Regions from separate parts of the Klebsiella sp. PL-2018 genome, predicted to be linked through region 3. Evidence: predicted binding sites of a transcription regulator. Region 3 holds the regulator's gene; each other region holds the start of a gene.
What was found. Region 3 encodes PhoB, which activates phosphate uptake and scavenging genes when phosphate is short. Its sites were predicted from a motif close to CTGTCATAAAACTGNCNNAT; they were not measured.
Positions count from the first base shown of each region.

Region 1: a site for PhoB is predicted at 2,775-2,794, ahead of uvrB (excinuclease ABC subunit UvrB). Genes of this name have one in related genera too.
Region 2: a site for PhoB is predicted at 3,925-3,944, ahead of pstS (phosphate ABC transporter substrate-binding protein PstS). Genes of this name have one in related genera too.

Region 1 is NZ_CP077673.1:1,808,929-1,814,740, reverse strand. It holds gene pmrB (two-component system sensor histidine kinase PmrB) at 1-207, shown strand, start outside; gene uvrB (excinuclease ABC subunit UvrB) at 508-2,523, opposite strand; gene MKleb_RS08410 (ABC transporter ATP-binding protein) at 3,235-3,957, shown strand; gene bioD (dethiobiotin synthase) at 3,899-4,621, opposite strand; gene bioC (malonyl-ACP O-methyltransferase BioC) at 4,614-5,369, opposite strand; gene bioF (8-amino-7-oxononanoate synthase) at 5,353-5,812, opposite strand, start outside.
Region 2 is NZ_CP077673.1:27,720-33,531, reverse strand. It holds gene glmU (bifunctional UDP-N-acetylglucosamine diphosphorylase/glucosamine-1-phosphate N-acetyltransferase GlmU) at 332-1,702, shown strand; gene glmS (glutamine--fructose-6-phosphate transaminase (isomerizing)) at 1,884-3,713, shown strand; gene pstS (phosphate ABC transporter substrate-binding protein PstS) at 4,030-5,070, shown strand; gene pstC (phosphate ABC transporter permease PstC) at 5,263-5,812, shown strand, end outside.
Region 3 is NZ_CP077673.1:1,272,188-1,277,999, forward strand. It holds gene sbcC (exonuclease subunit SbcC) at 1-3,041, opposite strand, end outside; gene sbcD (exonuclease subunit SbcD) at 3,038-4,240, opposite strand; gene phoB (phosphate response regulator transcription factor PhoB) at 4,519-5,208, shown strand; gene phoR (phosphate regulon sensor histidine kinase PhoR) at 5,230-5,812, shown strand, end outside.

The DNA.
Region 1 (5,812 bases), 540 kb from region 3:
GATGAGGCTAAAAGCGGTGAGTTAAGCAAAGCGTTCGTCCGCATGGACAGCCGCTATGGCGGTATTGGTCTCGGGTTAAGCATCGTCACCCGCATCGCCCAGCTGCACGACGCGCAGTTCTTTTTACATAACCGACAGCCCGGGCCCGGCGTTCGCGCCTGGGTACTCTTCCCTAAAGCTTCGCGTCAGAACGTCAGCACCCACTGATGGAAAAAGGCAACGACGATAACAAACGCGCAGGTGACTGCCAGGTATTCGCGGAAGGTTAATTTTTGCATGGCGCTATCCTCAGTAAAGTGAGGATAGTTTCGCCAAACAAGATTAAGCCAACATTAAGCATCACGGAAAATCGCGACAGAGGGGCAACAAATAACCAAAGCGTTTCGGCTCATGTGCCCGCTTTTCTGTCGGGTGGCGGCTGGCGCCTTACCCGACCTACGAAAAACACATCCCGTCCATCGCCCGAAGACCCGGTAAGGCCCGGGCGATATTTATCTGGCAACGCCGCTACGAAGCGGCGATAAACAGCTCGCGCAGCTGGTGAAGCTGGTCGCGAATTTGCGCCGCCTCTTCAAACTCCAGGTTCTGCGCGTGCTGCATCATCTGCCCTTCCAGTTCGTGAATCTTCTGCTGGAGCGCCTTCGGCGTTAGCGCGACGACATCCGCCTCAACCGGTGAGCGAGACTTGCCGCGCCCCTTGGTTTTGGTTTTCGCGATATTCTGACCGAGCGCCAGAATATCGACCACTTTCTTATTCAGACCCTGCGGAACGATACCGTGCTCTTCGTTGTACGCCTGCTGCTTCTCGCGGCGGCGCTCGGTTTCCCCGATCGCTTTCGCCATCGACGGGGTGATTTTATCGCCGTAGAGAATCGCTTTGCCGTTGATATTTCGCGCCGCGCGGCCAATGGTCTGAATCAGCGAGCGTTCAGAGCGCAGGAAGCCTTCTTTATCGGCATCCAGGATCGCCACCAGCGACACTTCCGGCATATCCAAACCTTCACGCAGCAGGTTGATCCCCACCAGCACGTCAAACTCGCCGAGGCGCAGATCGCGGATAATCTCCATGCGCTCCACGGTGTCGATGTCCGAGTGCAGGTAGCGCACCCGTTCGCCGTGCTCTTCCAGATATTCGGTTAAATCTTCCGCCATGCGTTTGGTCAGCGTCGTGACCAGCACGCGCTCGTTGATCGCGGTGCGGATGCGAATCTCCGAGAGCAGATCGTCGACCTGGGTGCCTACCGGACGCACTTCGATGACCGGATCCAGCAGCCCCGTAGGACGGACGACCTGGTCCACCACCTCGTCGCCGGATTTATCCAGCTCATAGGCTCCCGGCGTCGCCGAAACATAGATGGTTTGCGGCGCCAGGGCCTCAAACTCTTCAAACTTGAGCGGACGGTTATCGAGCGCCGACGGCAGGCGGAAACCGTACTCCACCAGCGTCTCTTTGCGCGCCCGGTCCCCGCGGTACATACCGCCGATCTGCGGGATCGTGACGTGGGACTCATCGATGACCAGCAGACCATCGGCCGGCAGGTAGTCAAACAGCGTCGGCGGCGGTTCGCCCGGCCCACGGCCCGACAGATAGCGCGAGTAGTTTTCAATCCCCGAGCAGTAGCCCAGCTCGTTCATCATTTCGAGGTCGAACTGCGTACGCTGGCTCAGACGCTGCTCTTCCAGCAGCTTGTTGTTCTCCAGCAGTCCCTTACGCCGCTCCGACAGTTCAACTTTAATCTCTTCCATCGCCTGGACGATGCGCTCGCGCGGGGTGACGTAGTGGGTTTTGGGATAAACGGTGAAGCGCGGGATCGTCGACTCAATATGACCGGTCAGCGGATCGAACAGCGACAGGCGCTCAACTTCCTCATCGAACAGCTCAACGCGCAGCGCGATATCGTCAGACTCCGCCGGGAAGATATCAATCACCTCGCCGCGCACGCGGAAGGTACCGCGCTGGAAGGCCTGATCGTTGCGGGTATACTGCAGCTCGGCCAGGCGGCGCAAAATAGCGCGCTGGTCGATAATCATGCCGACCGTCAGATGCAGCATCATTTTCAGATACAGATCCGGATCGCCCAGACCGTAGATAGCGGAGACCGAGGCCACCACCACCACGTCGCGACGCTCCAGCAGCGCTTTGGTCGCCGACAGACGCATCTGTTCAATATGTTCGTTCACCGACGCATCTTTCTCGATGAAGGTGTCCGAGCTTGGCACGTAGGCTTCCGGCTGGTAGTAGTCGTAGTACGAGACGAAATACTCCACCGCGTTCTCCGGGAAGAACTCTTTCATTTCGCCGTATAGCTGCGCCGCCAGGGTTTTGTTTGGCGCCAGCACCATCGTCGGACGCTGCAGGTCAGCAATGACGTTGGCGATGGTAAACGTTTTACCTGAGCCGGTGACCCCGAGCAGGGTTTGATGCGCCAGGCCATCTTCCAGCCCCTCTTCCAGGCGACGAATGGCTTCCGGCTGATCGCCGGAGGGACGGAAAGCAGAATGCAGCTTGAACGGTTTACTCATCAATCAGAACCTGAAGAAGGGTTGAACGGCAGGTGTTTAATTCTACTCGCCGGCTCAGCTTTTGCCAATAAAAAATACTGGATATAAAAACAGTGCCGTATTATCGTAGTCGGACTAATTAGCGCTTTTTACCGCCAACATGGACGAATAAAAACCGCTTTACGGGATAATCGACCACGCCTCAGGGTTATCCCCAAAAAGTATGACCATTTAACATTTGTCAAGCGAGGGGATGAATGTTTTATGGCAGTCGGTGACACTTTTCTTACAGGCATTGATTTTATTTAAATAATTGATATTTAATAGAATTTAATAAAAGACGGGTTTCGCGCCAATTCGGCCGCAGGCCGCGTACTCTCTAGCTTACCGCAAGTTTTCTAACTCTAATACACAAGGTTATCCACAGGAATAGTGGATAACTGTCTGCAGCCCATGACCCGAGCCACCCGAACAAAACCCGTCGCCCCGACCAAACCCGCCGCGAAAAAAATTAATTGAATTTTTTTTGCTGTTTATTGGCGAAGAGTGGCTAGATTTTTTGTTATTTTTTGCACCACATTTCAGCGCGCGGGCACCGGGAAAGTGCAAGGTCGGTCCGCTTGTGCCCGGTCGCACCTGTATTGACCAGCAAATACCGAGAGTTCTTTTTCCTGGCAAGAGATTTGCAGAATCTTCTCGTCGCCTGCTATCCCAGGAAAGGAGAAAACGTCTATGTTGAGTCTACGCGCCGTGAACCACTATTACGGAAGCCAGCACACGCTGTGGAATGTTGACCTTGAGCTCAAACCCGGTAAATGCACTTGCGTCATGGGGCGCCAGGGAATGGGGAAAACCACGCTCGTCAACTGTATTACCGGTCATCTGCCGGTGGCCAGCGGCACTATCACCTGGCAGGACGGAGGATCGGCGCCCTATGACCTGATGCCGCTCTCCGCGCAGTCGCGCAGCGCCATCGGCATTGGCTATGTACCGCAGGATAAACGGATTTTTTCGCAGCTGAGCGTGGAGGAAAATTTGCACATTGCCCTTGCGGCGGGCGGCGAACCGGCGTCAGCGGTCGCCGGAGAGATTTACGATCTGTTCCCCGAGCTGTACGCTCTGCGCCAAAGTAAAGGGATTACCCTGAGCGCCGACGATCAGTATCAGCTGGCGCTGGCCAGGGCGCTGATAACCCGTCCGCGCCTGCTGATCCTCGACGAACCTTCGCGCGGCGGCGGCCAGCGCTTCCTGCACAAGCTCGGGGATTTACTGATGCGCCTGAACCGCGATATTGGCCTGACGGTGCTGATCGCCGAACAGCACCTGCCGTTTATTCGTCGGGTGGCGGATCGTTTCTGTCTGCTGCACTGTGGACGCAGCGTAGCCCAGGGAGACGTTATCCAGCTGGATGCCCCGCTGCTGGCGAAGTGGATGACGCCCGATCCAGCGCGCTGAGGTCGAGATACTGACCGAGATCCTCGCGCTGAGCCGCCTCCGCCAGCCACGGGATCTCGCCAAGAAACGGCGCGGGCAGCACGCGTTTCAGCGTTGCCAGATATTCAGGATGGCGCCTGGCGGGCGGCTGGATATCGTTGGCTATCCAGCCCGCCAGCGGCAGTCCGGCCTGTAGCACCGCCTGAGCGGTCAGCATGGCATGGTTGATGCACCCCAGCTTAACGCCGACCACTAAAATCACCGGCAGCCGCTCTTCCTGTACCCAATCGGCAAAGGTCAGCGTTTCTGACAGCGGCGTAAACCAGCCCCCCGCCCCTTCCACCAGTAGCCAGTCGGACAGCGCTTCCAGCTCGCGCAGGCCAGCAGAAATCGCGGCGGCGTCAATCGGTCTCCCTTCATCAGCGCTGATAATATGCGGTGACGTCGGTTCAGCAAAGGTGAACGGATTGACCTGCTCGTAGCGCAGCGCCACGCGGCTATTGCGCTGTAAAGCCAGCGCATCCTCATTACGTAATCCCTGGGCCGTATAGTCGCTGCCGGAAGCCACCGGTTTGTAGCCCGCGCTCTTAAATCCCTCGCGATTGGCCGCCTGCAGCAGCGCGCAGCTGGCGACGGTTTTCCCCACCTCGGTGTCGGTGCCGGTAACGAAGAAACGTTTAGTCACGTTCGATAACTCCTGTAAAAAGATGATACGTCAGCGGGCACTGGCCCTGCTGCTGCGGCCAGGCGAGCTGGAGCTGCCGCAGCTTGCCGCGGCTGAGCGGCGCAGGGCTGCGTCCGTGGTGCAGATGGGTCGCGCCAATGCCTTTAAGCGACCGCATCGCGCTGAGCGCGTCGGGAAACGGCAGCGTGATGGCGTGGACGTGGCCGCTGGCGCGGCGACCGGCCAGCGCCTGACGCACCGCCTGCTCGCTGAGAAAACGGTTGGCGTGCGGCCGCTCATCGATGGCTCGCCAGGCCTGATTGAGCTCAGGTAACGAACCTGACAGCAGCGTACTAAACGCCACGCGGCCGCCGGGCCGCACGACCCGGGACAGCTCATCAATGGCGGTCGCGAGATTGTCGCACCACTGAACCGCAAGGTTGCTCCACGCCAGATCAACGCAGCCGTCCGCCAGCGGCAGCGCTTCGATGTCGCCCTCGACGTAGCGGTGCGCGCAGTTTCCGCGGCGGGCCTCCGCCAGCATGTCGACGGAAAGATCCAGCGCCGTCACCCGGCTCCCTGCATCGCGCCAGAAGCGGCTTATGCTGCCGGGGCCGCAGCCCGCGTCCAGCACCTCAGGAAAGGTCTTGATATCGAGCTGTTCCAGCAGCAGCGAGGCGCTAAGGCGCTGTAATTCGTCGTGCTGAGCGTAATGTCCCGCCGCGCGGCCAAACGCCGCCGCGACGGCGCGCTTATTCACCGCCGTCATGCAGCACCTCCAGCAGGCGGGCGATATCGGCAGACTCGTGCGCGGCGGTCAGCGTCAGGCGCAGCCGCGCGCTGCCGACGGGGACCGTCGGCGGGCGAATGGCCGTCGCCCAGCAGCCTTCCTCACGCAGACGCGCCGCCAGCCGCAGCGCGCGGGCGTTGTCGCCGACGATCAGCGGTTGGATCGCGCTGCCGGAATCAGTGAGCTCCCCGGGATAGTGGGACATTCCCCGGCGAAAGTCGGCGATATGGCCGGCCAGCGTTTCCCGCCGCTGCTGACCCTCGTCGCTGCGAATCACGGCCAGCGCGGCGCTCAGCGCCACCGCCTGCGCCGGCGGCATGGCGGTGCTGTAAATCAGATGGCGGGCAAACTGCAGCAGATAATCCGCCAGCGCCTCGCTGCACAGCACCGCCGCGCCGCTGACGCCAAACGCTTTACCGAAG
Region 2 (5,812 bases), 1.2 Mb from region 3:
TAATTATTAACCGGCATTATCAGGAAAATGAAATGGTGTTTCTATTTATCACGTCACAATTAATGAATATTAAAACTGTGTTTTATTTTATGGGTTTTCTTTATTTACCCGCCAAAAAAACAGCAAAAGCAGAGGGATAGCCGGCATTGCCACTCATTAAAATGCTTTTTTTGCGCTAAACGGGTTTGCGCTGACTAAAAATACCCACCTAAAATGGTGTATAGCGTTACGCTTGTGCATTTTATCTTCGTCTCGTTTCATGATGAAAAATATGTAGATATTTCAACGTGAAAGGCTTTTACTTTTCGTTCCAACAGCAGTCAGGATGCGTATGTCAAACAGTCCGATGAGCGTGGTTATTCTTGCCGCTGGCAAAGGTACCCGCATGTATTCCGATCTTCCTAAGGTGTTGCATTCGCTGGCCGGGAAGCCAATGGTGCAGCATGTTATTGATGCAGCTAAAGAATTAGGCGCTTCCGCCGTACATCTGGTGTACGGGCATGGCGGCGATCTGCTTCGCCAGACGCTGCACGAAGATAACCTCAACTGGGTCCTGCAGGCCGAACAGCTAGGCACCGGCCACGCCATGCAGCAGGCGGCGCCGTTCTTCAGCGATGATGAAGATATCCTGATGCTGTACGGCGACGTGCCGCTCATTTCCGTCGAAACATTGAAGCGTCTGCGGGAAGCGAAACCGCAGGGCGGCATCGGTCTGTTGACGGTGAAGCTTGACGATCCGACCGGCTACGGCCGCATTACGCGCGATAACGGCGCGGTGACGGGCATTGTCGAGCATAAAGACGCCAGCGACGAGCAGCGCCGGATTCAGGAAATTAATACCGGGATTCTGGTCGCCAATGGCGCGGACCTTAAACGCTGGCTGGCTAAGCTCACCAATAACAACGTTCAGGGTGAATACTACATCACCGATATTATCGCCATGGCCTATGAAGAAGGTCGTGAAATTGCCGCTGTTCATCCTCAGCGTCTAAGCGAAGTGGAAGGCGTGAATAACCGCCTGCAGCTCTCCCGGCTTGAGCGCGTCTGGCAGTCTGAAAAGGCTGAAGAACTGCTGCTCGCGGGCGTTATGCTGCGCGATCCGGCGCGTTTTGATCTGCGCGGCGTGCTGAAACACGGGCGCGATGTCGAAATTGATACTAACGTTATCTTCGAAGGTGACGTGGTGCTGGGGGATCGGGTAAAGATTGGCACCGGCTGCGTCATCAAGAACAGCATCATTGGTGATGATTGCGAGATCAGCCCCTATACCGTAGTAGAGGATGCTCATCTGGCAGCCGCCTGTACCATTGGGCCGTTCGCGCGGCTGCGCCCAGGCGCTGAGCTTCTCGAAGGCGCGCACGTCGGCAACTTTGTTGAAATTAAAAAGGCGCGTCTGGGTAAAGGCACGAAGGCCGGGCATCTTTCCTATCTCGGAGACGCCGAGATAGGCGATAACGTGAATATCGGCGCGGGCACCATCACCTGTAACTATGATGGCGCAAATAAGCATAAAACGGTGATCGGCGATGACGTGTTTGTTGGCTCAGACAGCCAGCTGGTCGCTCCGGTGACCGTCGGCAAGGGGGTCACCATTGCCGCAGGAACAACGGTAACGCGTAACGTTGCCGATAATGAATTAGTGTTAAGCCGCGTGCCGCAGGTTCATAAACAGGGCTGGCAGCGCCCGGTGAAGAAAAAGTAACGCTATTTCTCTTTCGCCCTTTTCGGGGAAAGAGCGGGGTGAGGGGATAAAATATTCCTCCCCCCACGGCAGTACCCATAAAAATAACCCCACTCTCTACAAGGCTCGGGGCGCCCGAAAATACGGGTAAACAGGTTGACCGACAACGTATGGCATACAGCCAAAATCGGAATTAAAAACTATGTGTGGAATTGTTGGCGCAGTCGCGCAGCGTGATATTGCTGAAATCCTTCTCGAAGGTTTACGTCGTCTGGAATACCGCGGTTATGACTCCGCCGGTCTGGCCGTCGTCGATAACGAAGGTCATTTGAACCGCGTTCGCCGCCTCGGGAAAGTACAGATGCTGGCCCAGGCGCTGGAAGAACATCCGTTGCACGGCGGTACCGGGATTGCCCATACCCGCTGGGCGACGCACGGCGAACCGTCTGAAGGTAACGCGCATCCGCATGTTTCTGACCATATTGTGGTGGTGCATAACGGGATTATCGAAAACCATGAGCCGCTGCGCGAGCTGTTGCAGTCGAGGGGCTACGTTTTCGCCTCCGAGACTGACACGGAGGTTATTGCGCACCTGGTTCACTGGGAGCTGGAACAGGGCGGTACTCTGCGTGATGCGGTTCTGCGGACTATCCCGCAGCTGCGCGGCGCTTATGGCACCGTGATCATGGATTCCCGCGATCCGGGTACGCTGCTGGCCGCTCGTTCAGGAAGCCCGCTGGTGATTGGCCTGGGGATGGGGGAAAACTTCATTGCCTCCGATCAGCTGGCGCTGCTGCCGGTTACCCGCCGCTTTATCTTCCTCGAAGAGGGCGATATTGCGGAAGTCACCCGCCGTTCCGTGACTCTCTTTGACAAATCCGGCGCCGAAGTGCAGCGCCCGGATATTGAATCCAGTCTGCAGTACGACGCGGGCGATAAAGGTATCTATCGTCACTATATGCAGAAAGAGATCTACGAGCAGCCGAACGCCATCAAAAATACCCTCTCCGGGCGCATTAGCCACGGCGAGGTTGATTTAAGCGAGCTGGGCCCGCAGGCTAACGAGCTGCTGTCTAAGGTCGAGCATATTCAGATCATCGCCTGCGGCACCTCCTACAACTCAGGTATGGTGTCCCGCTACTGGTTTGAGTCGCTGGCAGGGGTGCCGTGCGATGTTGAAATCGCCTCCGAGTTCCGCTATCGCAAATCGGCCGTGCGTCGCAACAGCCTGATGATCACCCTCTCTCAATCCGGCGAGACGGCGGACACCCTCGCCGGCCTGCGCCTGTCGAAAGAGTTGGGCTATCTGGGGTCGCTGGCGATTTGTAACGTGCCTGGATCATCCCTGGTGCGTGAGTCCGATCTGGCGATGATGACCAACGCCGGGACGGAAATCGGCGTCGCCTCGACTAAAGCCTTCACGACGCAGCTGACCGTTCTGCTGATGCTGGTGGCGAAACTGGCGCGACTCAAAGGCCAGGATGCGTCGATTGAACATGATATCGTGCATGGCCTGCAGGCGCTGCCGAGCCGCATTGAGCAGGTGCTTTCGCAGGACAAGCGTATTGAGGCGCTGGCTGAGAACTTCTCTGACAAACACCACGCGCTGTTCCTTGGCCGCGGCGATCAGTATCCCATTGCCCTGGAAGGGGCGCTGAAGCTGAAAGAGATCTCCTATATTCATGCGGAAGCCTATGCTGCCGGCGAGCTGAAGCATGGTCCGCTGGCGCTGATTGACGCTGAAATGCCGGTGGTGGTGGTCGCGCCGAACAACGAACTGCTGGAAAAATTGAAATCCAACATTGAAGAGGTTCGCGCTCGCGGCGGCCAGCTGTACGTTTTTGCTGACGGCGATGCGGGTTTCACCGGCAGCGACAATATGCACATCATCGAGATGCCGCATGTTGAAGAGGCGATCGCGCCAATCTTCTATACCGTACCGCTGCAGCTGCTGGCGTATCACGTCGCGCTGATCAAAGGGACTGACGTTGACCAGCCGCGTAACCTGGCGAAATCAGTTACCGTGGAATAACGATTTTACAGCGCTGAAAGGGCTGCCGTCCGGCGGCCCTTTTTATTTGCGGCGAACAGCGAGATCCCACCCGCTTTATGACAGCCTGTCATTTTTGAGACGCTTTTGCGCTGTCATAAAAATAAAATTTTCCGCTAATCTTTCTATCATTAACCATAGTAACAATATGATTTGTATTGTTTTTATTTAATGTAAATTCCCGTCTTTTTGCTTGTCATAAAACTGTAATAATTCGTACATTTTACTGTCACCTGTTTGTCCTATTTTGCTCACCATAGCTTCGAAACAATGGTTTACGAATCCAGCAGGAGACATTATGAACGTTATGCGTACCACCGTCGCAACAGTTGTCGCCGCGACCTTATCGATGAGCGCTTTCTCTGTTTTTGCAGCAGCAAGCCTGACTGGCGCAGGTGCAACTTTCCCCGCGCCGGTGTATGCCAAATGGGCAGATACCTATAACAAGGAAACGGGTAATAAAGTCAATTACCAGGGTATCGGCTCCTCTGGCGGCGTAAAACAAATTACGGCCAACACCGTAGACTTCGGTGCTTCTGATGCCCCTCTTGCTGATGACAAGCTGGCTCAGGAAGGTCTGTTCCAGTTTCCGACCGTTATCGGCGGCGTAGTGCTGGCAATTAACCTGCCTGGCGTGAAATCCGGTGAGCTGGTGCTTGACGGTAAAACGCTGGGTGATATCTACCTGGGCAAAATCAAAAAATGGGATGACGCGGCGATTGCTAAGCTCAACCCGGGCATGAAGCTGCCTTCTCAGAACATCGCGGTGGTTCGTCGTGCCGATGGTTCCGGTACTTCCTTCGTTTTCACCAGCTATCTGGCGAAGGTGAACGAAGAGTGGAAATCTAAAATCGGCGCGGGCTCAACCGTTAACTGGCCGACCGGTCTGGGCGGTAAAGGCAACGACGGCATCGCCGCGTTCGTTCAGCGTCTGCCGGGCTCTATCGGCTACGTAGAATATGCCTACGCAAAACAGAACAACCTCGCTTACACCAAACTGCTGTCCGCCGATGGCAAGCCGGTGAGCCCGACTGAAGATAACTTCGCTAACGCGGCGAAAGAAATCGACTGGAGCAAATCCTTTGCACAGGATCTGACGAATCAGAAAGGCGACAACGCATGGCCGATCACTTCAACCACCTTCATTCTGGTCCACAAGGCTTCCAACAAGCCAGAGCAGACCGCCGAAGTGCTGAAGTTCTTCGACTGGGCGTATAAAAACGGCGGTAAAGAAGCCAACGCGCTGGACTATGCTACCCTGCCGGAAAGCGTGGTTGAGCAAGTTCGCGCGGCATGGAAGACCAACGTAAAAGACAGCAGCGGTAAAGCGCTGTACTAATACCCGTCAGCCTTCGAGCTACAGGTGCGTTGGCAGCGCTTGTTCACCCCGGTCACATAGCCCATCTATGTTCCCGGGGATCCACAAGCCAGCTGCCTGCCTGCAGCTCGAATTATTTAGGGTATGGCATTACCTTTGCCAGAAAGATCAGTAAACTACGATTTTTTCTGGCCCGAAACTGAAGAGTAACTTATGGCTGCAACCAAGCCGGCATTTAACCCTCCGGGGAAAAAGGGTGACATAATTTTCAGCGTGCTGGTAAAACTGGCGGCGCTGATTGTGCTATTGATGCTTGGCGGCATCATCGTCTCCCTTATCATCTCGTCCTGGCCAAGCATTGAGAAATTTGGCTTTGCCTTTCTGTGGACCAAAGAGTGGGATGCGCCGAACCAGATTTTCGGCGCCCTGGTACCCATTTACGGGACGCTGGTCACCTCATTTATCGCGCTGCTGATCGCCGTACCGGTGAGCTTCGGTATCGCGCTGTTCCTGACGGAACTGTCACCCGCCTGGCTGAAGCGCCCGCTGGGTATCGCTATTGAGCTGCTGGCTGCGATCCCCAGTATCGTTTACGGCATGTGGGGCCTGTTTATTTTCGCCCCGCTGTTTGCGACCTATTTTCAGGAGCCGGTTGGCAACGTTCTGTCGACCATTCCGTTCGTTGGCGCGCTCTTTGCGGGCCCGGCATTTGGTATCGGTATTCTGGCGGCGGGCGTGATTCTGGCCATCATGATCATTCCTT
Region 3 (5,812 bases):
TCAACGTGGCTGATGACGCCGATAATCTTGCCGCTGGCGTTGAGCGCGTCCAGCGCATCCAGCGCGGTATCCAGGGTTTCGCTGTCCAGAGTGCCGAAGCCCTCATCGAGAAACAGCGAGTCTATCCGCGTTTTATGGCTCACCAGATCGGAGAGCGCCAGCGCCAGCGCGAGGCTCACGAGGAAGCTCTCGCCGCCGGACAGCGTCCGGGTGTCGCGCACCGCGTCCGCCTGCCAGGTATCGACCACTTCCAGCTCCAGGGCGTCGCTGGCTTTGCGTTGCAGCAGATAGCGGCCGTGCAGGCGGTTGAGCTGATGGTTGGCCAGCCACACCAGGTTATCCAGCGTCAGGCCTTGCGCAAACTTACGGAATTTATCGCCCTCTCTGGAGCCGATAAGCGCGTTCAGCCATCCCCAGTCTTCCACTTCCTGCGCAGCGCGTTCCATCTGCTGGCGTAACGACTGCTGACGCTGCTGGTTTTCTGCATTCTGCTTCAGCTGCTGGCGAATCTCTCCCTGACGGGCGCTGTTTTCCCGCAGCAGCGTCGTCAGCTGCTGAAGCTGTTCCTGTACCCGCTCAAGAGGCTGGCTGATATCCGTTTCCGCCGGCGGCTGCTGGCGGTGGCTATCCAGCGCCTCGCGGGCCCGCATCGCCAGCGCCTGATTCTGCTGTAGCGTACTTTCCAGCGTCTGCTTCAGGCGTTCAAGGCGCCGGCGCGCCTCCTCATCGAGCAGCGCGGCGAGAAACGCCTGCTGGTCAGCGAATGGGCTGGCGGCCAGCGCCGCGCTGAACTGCGCTTCGCTCTCTTTCAACTGAGCCTGCTGCTGGCTCTCCTGCTGCCCCAGGGTTTGCCACTGGCTCTGAAGCGCGAGGCAGTCGTCGTGCACCTGGCGCCAGCCGTCCAGCGGCGCGGGTTCCGCCGCTAAGTCCGTTTCCGGCAAGGACTCCAGCAGCGGGGTCAACTGCTGAAGCTGTTCCTGCAGGGCGATCAGTTCGTTCTGTTTGGCCTGCCAGCCGCGGGTCTCGTCTTCCCGCTGCGCCAGCCAGCCTGCGGCCTGCTCTGCTGCCGGTAAACTCAGCGCAAATGCGGCCAGTTCAGCCGCCAGCGCGGCGCTGCGCTGCGCTTGTTCCTGCTGGAGCTGCTGGAGCTGCTGCTGGCACTCCTGCTGCTGGGCCTGCCAGGCCAGACGCTGCTGATGCTGATACAGCCGCTGTTCATGCTCCTGCTGCGCGTTTAGCCAGCCGGGAATGTCATCCTTTGGCGTCAGGTCGATATTTAATCCGGCGATTGTCGCCTGCCAGCGTGAGGTAAGCGCTTGCTCCTGCTGCAGAAGCGATGCTTTCTCGGTGGCCTCTTTCTGCTGCTGCTTAAGCAGGGCGTCCAGCTCGCCGCGTACCAGGGCGCCGGCCTCCGCCAGCTGTTTGACTTCGCGCTCAAGCGCATCGCGCCGCGCCTGATTTACGCCGGGAACCAGCGCCTGATACTCGGCGACGGCCGGATGCTGCGCGGAACCGCAGAGCGGACAGGGGGAACCGGGCTGCAGGCGGGCTCGTTCGGCCTCCAGGCCGGCAATGCGCGCTTCCATTTCGCACAGGGCTTTGACATCGCTAAACTGCTGATTCTTCTCTTTATAGGCCTGACGGCGCTGGGCCAGGGTGGTTTCCAGCCGCTCCTGCTCCTGCTTACTGGCCTGCCCGGCGGCATGAAGCTGTGATAATCGCTGGCTCAGCGGCTGCAGCTGGCCATGCAGGGCCGCGAGCTGCTGGCGCAGAGCGCGCGCCGCGGCGTGCTGCGCGAGGCTGGCGCTGACCTGCTCAGCATCCAGCGCCAGCCCGTCGGGCGGCAGTTCGCCCAGCCGGCGGCTGGTTTCCGCCAGACGCTGCTGCAGAGCGGCTTGCTGCTGCGTATCGCGGGCCTGCTGCTGGAAAGCGGCCCGCCAGCCCGCCAGCGCATTGCCCCATCGCTGGTAGCGGTCGTGCTCTTTTAGCCATGCGGCGAGCGTTTGCTGGTGGTTCTGCAGGCGTTCAGATTGCTGCCGGGCGGCGAGGCGAATCCCCGCCCGCAGCCGCAGTCGTTCATGTAAGCGAGTATTTACTTCTTCTCTCAGATTGCGGGTTTGCGCCAGCGCGGCGGTTTGCTCCTGTTGACGCGTCCACTGCGGGCGTAGCTGCTCCGCGGGCTGGGCATTCAGCAATACGGTAAGCTGCGGTTGCGCCTGCTCCAGCGCAGCCTGCGCTTCGCGTAGCGCGGTTTGAGCCTGCCGATCTTCTGCCGTCAGCTCTGCGCCGCGTACCAGCCACTGACGGGCATTTTGCAGGCGGGTTTGTTCGCTAACCTGCTGTTTTTCTTCATCAGTAAGCGCTTGCAAACTTTGTTGGAGCGCCTGCTGCTGTTCGTCGCTCAGCAGCAGCACGCCGGAGGCCTGGGCCTGAATTTTCTCCAGCTCGACGCGGGCCTGCTTATGCTTTTCAAAGACCTGTGCCGAAATCTGGCCGTAAATCTCGGTGCCGGTCAGCTCCTCCAGCAGCTCGGCGCGCTCTTTCGGTTTCGCGTTCAGGAAGGCGGCGAACTGCCCCTGCGACAGCAGCATCGAGCGGGTGAAGCGGCCATAGTCCAGGCCGGTGAGCGAGGCGGTCAGTTCCAGCTTATCTTTGACCTTATCGGCGAGGATCTTGCCGTCCTCGCAGCGCGCCAGCTCGACGCGCGGAACCTGCAGGTTGCCGTCCGGCTGGTTTCGCGCCCGGTTCTGGCTCCAGAAGGCGCGGTAGGCGATGCCTTTTACCTCAAACTCCACTTCCGCCAGGCATTCGGCGGTGTCGCGGGTCATCAGATCGTTCTGCGATTGCGACACGCTGCTCAGGCGCGGGGTTTCGTGATACAGCGCCAGACAGATTGCATCCAGCAGGGTGGTTTTTCCGGCGCCGGTTGGCCCGGTTATCGCGAACAGTCCGTTGCTGGCGAAGGGCTCAGCGGTGAAATCAATTTTCCATTCGCCTTTGAGTGAGTTGAGGTTTTTCAGGCGTAAGCTGAGTATTTTCACAGGCGATCCTCACCGTTCAGACTATGCAGCGTTTCATTAAAGAGCTGTTCCAGGCGCTGCTGCTGCGTTGCTTCCAGCGTTTCCAGCGCCAGACGGCGGGCGAAGACGTCCTCCACCTGCAGTTCGCTGAGGGTCTCGCGCTGAGCGCCGGCCAGAATGCGATCGCGCTGGGCGCGGCTGCGGCGCACCAGCAGCACTTCTACCGGCAGCGTTTCGGTCTGCGCCTGGATTTTACGTTGGATATCATGCATATATTCGTCGCTGGTGACTTCGATATCCAGCCACGCTGAGGGCTGCTGGTCGTTATTCTGCCATTGGTTTAGCTGTGCGCTAATGCTGGCGAAATCGCCCTTCAGGACCGCCAGCGGCTGGGTGACGGGGACGATAAGCGGCGTGACGTCCGTCAGGCAGCCGTTAGCGAAAGTGACCAGATTGACGCTCTTATTTTTCCCGGTTTCGTCAAAGCTCAGCGGGATGGGCGAACCGCTGTAGCGGATATGTTCGCAGCCGCCGACCACCTGCGCCCGGTGAATGTGGCCGAGCGCGATATAGTCGGCGGGCGGAAAACGGCTCGCCGGGAAGGCGTCCAGCGTACCGATATAGATTTCGCGAACCGCGTCGCTTTTGCTGGCGCCGACGGTGGTTAAATGGCCGCTGGCGATAATCGGCAGCGCCCGGTCGCCGCGCAGTTCGCAGGCCAGCTGGTACTGCTGCTGGTAGTAGTCGCTGATGGCGCTGAGCAGCAGCTGCTGCTTTTCGCCGCCAGAGTGCCCGGCCTGGCTGGTCACCAGCTCACGCGGGCGCAGGAACGGTACCGGACAAAAAATCGCCCCCGGCGTACCGTCGCGCAGCGGCAGGATAAAAGGGGCGTGGCCGGCATTGGCCACCACCGTCGTATTCAGGAAGGCGAGAATGTCTCGCGACTCGTTGAGGGTGGCAACCGAATCGTGGTTTCCCGCCAGCACCACCAGCCGGCAGCGGGTCTGCTGCAGCTGAACGACAAAGCGGTTATACAGCTCGCGCGCGTAGCTCGGCGGTGAGCCGGTATCAAAAATATCGCCCGCAACAATAATGGCATCGACATCATGTTCCTGCGCGCTGGCCAGCAGCCAGTCGAGAAACGCCTGATGTTCGGCGGCGCGACTTTTGCTGTAAAAATTTTGCCCAAGGTGCCAGTCAGAGGTGTGAAGGATGCGCATAGTTGTTCCCTGGAGAAAAAGCGTAAGCGGCATTATATACCCGTCATCCTTCAAGTTGCTTATGCGTTGGCTACGTCCAGCCACCTGGTTACCTGTACTTGTGGGGAGTGAAACCTGAATTATTGAGGGGATAACGCTGCTTTTGGGTGAGTTAAGTCCGTGTCACAATTCGAAATCCGCGTTCATCTGGCGGTCATTTTTTTCATAAATCTGTCATAAATCTGACGCATAATGGCCGCGCACTTCTATACTGATGGCTAAAAAATACAGGGTAAATAATGGCGAGAAGAATTCTGGTCGTTGAAGATGAAGCTCCAATCCGCGAAATGGTTTGCTTTGTTCTGGAGCAAAACGGCTTTCAGCCCGTCGAGGCGGAAGATTTTGACAGCGCGGTCAATCAGCTCAATGAACCCTGGCCTGATTTGATCCTCCTTGACTGGATGCTGCCGGGCGGGTCGGGTCTGCAGTTTATTAAACAGCTCAAGCGTGAAGCGATGACCCGTGATATTCCGGTGGTGATGCTGACCGCCCGCGGCGAAGAGGAAGATCGCGTCCGCGGCCTGGAGACCGGCGCCGATGACTACATCACTAAGCCGTTTTCCCCGAAAGAGCTGGTGGCGCGAATTAAAGCCGTGATGCGGCGCATTTCGCCGATGGCGGTGGAGGAGGTGATTGAAATGCAGGGGCTGAGCCTCGACCCCTCTTCGCATCGCGTCATGACCGGCGAAAATCCGCTGGATATGGGGCCTACGGAGTTTAAATTACTCCACTTCTTCATGACGCACCCGGAGCGAGTCTATAGCCGCGAACAGCTGCTGAATCACGTCTGGGGAACCAACGTTTATGTCGAAGACAGAACGGTAGACGTGCATATTCGCCGTCTGCGCAAAGCGCTGGAACATAGCGGCCATGACCGGATGGTACAAACGGTTCGCGGTACGGGATATCGTTTCTCCGCCCGTTTCTGAATGCTGACAGGAGTGTGAACCGTGCTGGAACGGCTGTCATGGAAAAGGCTGGCGCTTGAGCTTTTCTTGTGTTGTATCCCGGCCCTGATCCTCGGGGCGTTTTTAGGTTACCTGCCGTGGTTTTTATTGGCGGCAGTGACCGGTCTTCTTGTCTGGCATTTCTGGAATCTGATGCGCCTGTCGTGGTGGCTGTGGGTTGATCGCAGCATGACGCCGCCGCCGGGCAGCGGCAGCTGGGAGCCGCTGCTTTACGGACTGCACCAGATGCAGATGCGTAATAAAAAGCGCCGCCGTGAGCTGGGAAGCCTGATTAAGCGCTTTCGCAGCGGGGCGGAGTCTCTGCCGGATGCGGTGGTGCTGACCACCGAAGAAGGGGTGATGTTCTGGTGCAACGGTCTGGCCCAGCAGATCCTGAATCTGCGCTGGCCTGACGATAACGGGCAGAACATCCTTAACCTCTTGCGCTACCCTGAATTTGCCAATTATCTGAAATACCGCGATTTTTCCAAACCGCTCAATCTGGTGCTGAATAACGGCCGTCATCTTGAAATTCGCGTGATGCCCTATAGCGATAAACAGCTGCTGATGGTGGCGCGCGATGTCA